One region of the Ruminococcoides bili genome, then DNA from elsewhere that is predicted to be linked to it. Evidence: predicted binding sites of a transcription regulator. Region 1 holds the regulator's gene; the other holds the start of a gene.
The links. The regulator Rex, encoded in region 1, represses fermentation and respiration genes when NADH is low (regulators of the CRP and FNR family bind a similar motif). The targets are predictions, from matches to a motif close to ATTGTTAANNNNTTAACAAT.
Positions count from the first base shown of each region.

Region 2: gap (type I glyceraldehyde-3-phosphate dehydrogenase) is a predicted target of Rex. The motif match lies at 2,058-2,077, and genes of this name have one in related genera.

Region 1 is NZ_JBBNJY010000041.1:7,388-10,595, reverse strand. It holds gene AAAY30_RS09980 (heavy metal translocating P-type ATPase) at 1-1,481, shown strand, start outside; gene AAAY30_RS09975 (redox-sensing transcriptional repressor Rex) at 1,715-2,359, opposite strand; gene AAAY30_RS09970 (NADP-dependent isocitrate dehydrogenase) at 2,399-3,208, opposite strand, start outside.
Region 2 is NZ_JBBNJY010000062.1:1,013-4,220, reverse strand. It holds gene AAAY30_RS10970 (class I SAM-dependent DNA methyltransferase) at 1-492, opposite strand, end outside; gene AAAY30_RS10965 (YerC/YecD family TrpR-related protein) at 489-791, opposite strand; gene gap (type I glyceraldehyde-3-phosphate dehydrogenase) at 956-1,993, opposite strand; gene rny (ribonuclease Y) at 2,536-3,208, shown strand, end outside.

The DNA of each region.
Region 1 (3,208 bases):
ATGCAACCGTACTTATAAACGGCAAGGAAGTTGTAAAAGCCGCCGAGGATGTTAAAATAGGCAGTACAATTGTAGTTAAACCACACGAAAGAGTACCGCTTGATGGTGTTATTACTAAAGGAAATACTACTCTTGATACTTCGGCGCTTACAGGTGAGAGTGTTCCTGTCGATGCAGAGGCAGGCAGTGAAGTTATGAGCGGTATGATTAACGGCAATTCTCTTATAGAAATAAAAACTACTAAGGAATTTGGCGACAGTACAGCGGCAAGAATTATTAAACTTGTTGAAGATGCAGCCGCTACAAAGGGACAGAGTGAAAAGCTTATCAGCCGTTTTGCAGCTGTTTACACACCGATTATTATACTTATTTCTATTGTAGTTGCTATTGTTCCTCCGCTTGTGGGGCTTGGCAGTTTCAGCACATGGATTTATCGTGCTTTGGTTTGTCTTGTTGCATCTTGCCCTTGTGCAATCGTAATTTCGGTTCCGCTTTCTTATTATTCGGGCCTTGGCGCATCATCAAAAATCAGCGTTCTTATTAAGGGCGGCAAGTATATCGAAGCTCTTGCAAAGGCTGACGCATTTGTATTTGACAAGACAGGTACACTTACAACAGGTGAGCTTTCTGTAAACAAAGTTTTTGCTTACGGCAATCATACTTCATCTGAAATTATTGCACTTGCAGCCGCTTGTGAACGATATTCTTCACATCCGATTGCTATGGCAATAAAAAATAAGGCAGAAAAGGAAAACTTACCTGAACTTTCAGGTTACAGCGAAAAGGCGGGACAGGGAGTTACAGCTGTATATAACGGCAAAGCTCTTGTATGCGGCGGCACAAAGGTTTTAAGCGATAAACAAAAGGTAAATGCAGAAAAAACCGCATCTGTATATGTAATCTACGATGGTGAATTAATCGGTGCAATCTCTGTTAGCGATACATTAAGACCGGAGGCAAAGAGTGTAATTGCAGAGTTAAGAAAACTCGGTGTTAAAGACAGTGTAATGCTTACGGGTGATAAAAAAGAAAATGCAATGGATATTGCAAATGAACTTAAACTTGATTCTTATTCGGCAGAGCTTATGCCGTCAGATAAACTTGAAAAACTTATAGATATAAAGAAAACTCATAAGTCTGTATGCTTTATCGGTGACGGTATCAATGATGCCCCTGTTCTTACTGCGAGCGATTGCGGTTTTGCAATGGGATTCGGCAGTGAGGCTGCTATTGAGGCGGCAGATGCTGTGCTTGCGGCAGGTAATTTAAAACAGTTACCGTTGTCTGTCAGAATAGCAAAGAAAGTTGTTGCTACTGTAAAGACAAACATTACATTTGCACTTGGTGTAAAGACAATTGTAATTATCCTTGCAATACTCGGTATCGCTCCGATGTGGTTGTCTGTAATAGCAGATACAGGCGTAAGCGTACTTTGCGTACTTTATGCTGCAAGACTTCTTCATACAGTTGATAAAAAGTAATTTATAAATAGATAGATTTCCTCTCATAAAAACTACCGCATTCCGATTGGAGTGCGGTAGTTAATTGTTGCTTTTTTATTAAATTAATTGGAGTGAATTATTATTTTGCTTAACTCGTGCACTAAACCATAAATTACCCCAACTATTGACATTGAACCTTTTAACTTTGTGATAAACTAAGTTAAGCATAATTAAAAGGCTGTTCCGCAAGATAGGGAACAGCCTTTATTTAATTATAAGATTTTATCTCGGTTATTCATTTTGTAACATAAGGTCATAAGACTGTCACTTAGGTGTACATTTTCAACAAGGGTGTCGCTGTACTTTCTTGCAATGTCATAGTGACTGAAATTCCAATAGTTCTTTATGCCGTAGCCATAAAGTTTGTCAAGTACATTTTCTACACATACTCTCGGAATACACAAAAACGCTGTATTGATTTTGTTGTTTTGACAGAACTCGTCAAGCAGACTGTCGTGCATTATTGTAAGATTATTCAGCTTTTTGCCAACTTTTTCTTCGTTACAGTCAAAACAGGCGATAAGTTCAAAGCCGAGCTTTTCAAAGTTCATATGCTTGGCAACCGCTTTACCGAGGTTGCCGGCACCGATAAGTATAGCTTTATAATTATTGTTAAGACCAAGAATATTTTGTATTTCTTCCTTAAGCTGAGAAACACTGTAACCGTAGCCCTGTTGACCGAATCCACCAAAGCAGTTAAGATCCTGTCTTACCTGAGAAGCGGTTACATTCATAATTTCAGCCAGTTTTGTAGATGAAATTTTATCAATGTTTTGTTCGTTAAGCTCAGACAAGAAACGATAATATCTGGGCAGTCTTCTGATTACAGACATTGAAATGTTGTCATTTCTGGACATTGTACTTTAACCTTACTCCTTTAACCGAATTGTGTTTGCTTATGCAAGTGAAGCGGCAAGATGCTCGTTTATTGCAAGCAAGAAATCTTCTGAATTAACCTTTTTCTTGTTTTCAAGAGTTGAAATAGCATAAAGGTCGCCTGTCATAATGCCGTCTTCAATAGTGTCGATAGTAGCTTTCTCAAGCTTGTCCGCAAAGTTCATAAGTTCAGGAAGATTATCAAGCTCGCCACGCTTTCTGAGAGCGCCTGTCCAAGCAAAGAGAGTTGCAACAGAGTTTGTGGAAGTTTCCTCGCCCTTAAGATACTTATAATAATGGCGCTGAACTGTACCGTGTGCAGCTTCATACTCATAAACACCGTCAGGTGAAACAAGTACGCTTGTCATCATAGCAAGTGAGCCGAAAGCAGTAGCAATCATATCGCTCATTACATCGCCGTCATAGTTTTTGCAAGCCCACATATAGCCACCCTCACTTCTGATAACTCTTGCTACAGCGTCATCAATAAGTGTGTAGAAATATGTAATGCCTGCCTGCTCAAATTTCTCTTTGTATTCATTCTCAAAGATTTCAGCAAAAAGATCCTTAAATCTGTGGTCGTACTTCTTGCTGATTGTATCTTTTGTAGCAAACCATACATCAAGTTTCTGGTCGAGTGCATAGTTAAAACATGAACGGGCAAATGAAGAAATACTCTTGTCAAGGTTGTGCATACCCTGAATGATACCGTCTGTCTTGAAATCAAAGATTGTACTTCTTTCTTCTGTACCGTCAGGCTTGGTAACGCAAAGTTCAGCCTTGCTGCCCGCCTTAACAACCATTTCTGTATTTTTGTAAACATCACCGTA
Region 2 (3,208 bases), on a different contig from region 1:
AAATACCTTATCGGTTTCATATACAAATGTATTATTCGCAAGCACCTGTTCGTGTTTATAAACGGTATTGACATCAAATACAAACAAACCGTCTTTATCCATAAAGAAAGCTACACGCTCAAAAGCCTTTGTCACATCTTCTTCTTTTGTAATGTGATTTATGCTGTCCAGCGTACAAATACAAGTATCTATAGTGCCGTAAAGGTTAAGATTCTGCATTTTCTGCTTTAAATATAAAATATTAAGCCCTTTTTCGCTCGACTTTTGCATTGCCTCGCTAAGCATTTCCGCACTTGCGTCAATTCCGTAAACATCTATGCCCTTAAGTGCCAACTCCGTAGTAAGACTGCCCGTACCGCAGGCAAGGTCAAGTGTAATGCCAAATTCGTGATTATGCCTTTTCATAAGCTCACAAATGTAGTCGCTTCGCTCTTTGTAGCCGACATTTTGCATTAATACATCATAATAATCGGCAAAAATATTGTAACTCATTTGTTTTCCTCTTTGGCGATTTTATCGAGTACAAGTGTGTAACCGTAGGTATCGTTATCAAAAAGAGCACGCTTTACACGACTGATTGTTGCGGTTGACGCACCCGTTTCTTTTACAATTTCAGAATAAACCTTTTTTTCTGTAAGCATTTTTGCTACAACAAGTCTTTGTGACATAGCCTTAAGTTCAGGACTTGTGCATAAATCTTCAAAAAAGCGATAACACTCCTCTTCGTTTTCAAGAGAAAGAATTGCTTTAAAAAGAAAATCAGTATCACTGTTTTTTAACTTAGAGTTCATAATTTCCGTTCTCCTTTGCAAAACATTGCAAATATTTTTATACACTAAAATTTTAACATACAAAAGTATAAAAGTAAATATCAACAGAAAAATTTTTATAAAAACAAAAAGCTGCCTCAAAAGAGACAGCTTAAAGTTTATACCTGATAAATTATAGGTTAAGATTAGCCTAATTCAGCAAAGTACTTAATTGTTCTAACCATCTGGCTTGTGTATGAGTTCTCGTTGTCATACCAAGAAACAACCTGTACCTCATAGAGATCGTCAGCAATCTTTGATACCATTGTCTGTGTAGCATCGAAGAGTGAACCGAATCTCATACCGATTACGTCTGAAGAAACGATTGGATCTTCGTTGTAACCGAATGACTCAGAAGCAGCAGCCTTCATAGCAGCGTTAATGCCCTCAACTGTTACATCCTTACCCTTAACAACAGCTGTAAGAATTGTTGTTGAACCTGTTGGAACAGGAACACGCTGTGCAGAACCGATGAGCTTACCATTGAGCTCAGGAATAACAAGACCAATAGCCTTAGCAGCGCCTGTTGAGTTAGGAACGATGTTAGCAGCACCTGCTCTTGCTCTTCTGAGGTCACCCTTTCTGTGAGGACCGTCGAGGATCATCTGATCGCCTGTGTAAGCGTGGATTGTTGACATGATACCGCTCTGGATCTCAGCATACTTGTTAAGTGTGTTAGCCATAGGAGCGAGGCAGTTTGTTGTACATGAAGCTGCAGAAATGATTGTATCATCAGCTGTAAGTGTACCCTCGTTTACGCTGTAAACGATTGTCTTAAGATCGTTGCCTGCAGGAGCAGAAATAACAACCTTCTTAGCGCCGGCATCAATGTGAGCCTGGCTCTTTGCCTTTGATGTGTAGAAACCTGTGCACTCAAGAACTACGTCTACGCCGATCTCACCCCATGGGAGTTCAGCAGCGTTAGCCTTAGCATAGATTGTAAGAGTCTTGCCGTCAACTGTGATTGTGTTGTTCTCGTCATCAGCCTCTACTGTGTGAAGGTTCTCACCGATTTTACCGCAGTAACCGCCCTGTGCTGTATCATACTTGAGAAGATCTGCGAGCATTGATGGTTTTGTAAGATCGTTGATAGCAACTACCTCATAGCCCTCTGCACCAAACATCTGTCTGAATGCAAGACGACCGATACGGCCGAAACCGTTAATTGCAACTTTTACTGACATTTTAAATTCCTCCTAATTTATAAGGTAGTTTAATTATATTACATTTTTTGCTGTTATTCAAGTGTTTGATAAAATTTTAACAAATTTCTTATGAATTTTACATAAAAACGAAAATTTTACAAAATTTCTGCATCTTTTACTGCAATTTGACGAACGCTATTGTCAAATTGTCCTGTGAATGTTGCGCTTTTTAATTATTTATTTGCAAAATTGCCATTAATATTCTTGACATTTTTATTAAATTAGGATAAAATACTTATAATACCGTTAGTGCGGTTAAATAGGATTAATGCAAATTTACCTATTTTTTATTAATCAGACTCGTTCAGAGCCGTTATTTATAGATATTTTTTATTTAGTTTTTATAACTTATTAATCGTTATAATATACCTTTGTTGCAAACCACAGCATATAAAAAATATTAAAATTAAATTATTTTTATAAAAATGAAAATTGAATATCTTTACTAACGGCACCGACAAGGCTGTTTGATTGAACTTAAACTTATTATCTAATTAAAAATCAAACAAGGAGGTGTCAGAATGTCGTTATTAGCAATAATATTAATTATTGTTGCGTTGCTTCTCGGTGCGGGCATAGGCATTTTTGCAGGTATAAGCTATCGTAAAAATGTTGCCGAAAAGGAAATCGGAAGTGCAGAAGAAGAGGCAAGAAAAATCGTGTCGGAAGCTATGAAAACAGCCGAAGCCAAAAAGAAAGAGGTTGTTTTAGAAGGCAAGGACGAGGTTCACCGTTTCAGAACCGAGAGCGAAAAAGAAATTGCCGACCGCCGCAAAGAAGTTCAACGCCAGGAAAGACGCATTCAGCAAAAGGAAGAAACCCTCGACAAAAAGCTTGACAACATGGAGCTTAAGGACGAAAAGCTTTCTCGTAAGTTAAAAGACGCTGATGCAAAGCTTGAGGAAATCGAAACACTCAAGAAAAGTCAGTTTGAAATGCTTGAGAAAATTTCCGGCTATACAGCCGAGCAGGCAAAGAGTTACCTGCTTTCACAGCTTGAGGACGAGCTTGCTCATGAGAAATCCGTTAAGATTATGGAATATACGGAGCAGCTTAAGGATGAGGCGGACGAAAAAGCAAGAAACATTATTTCTCTTGCAATTCAGCGACTTGCCGCAGAGCAGGTTGCAGAGGCTACAATTTCCGTAGTTCCTCTTCCGAATGACGAAATGAAGGGCAGAATTATCGGTCGTG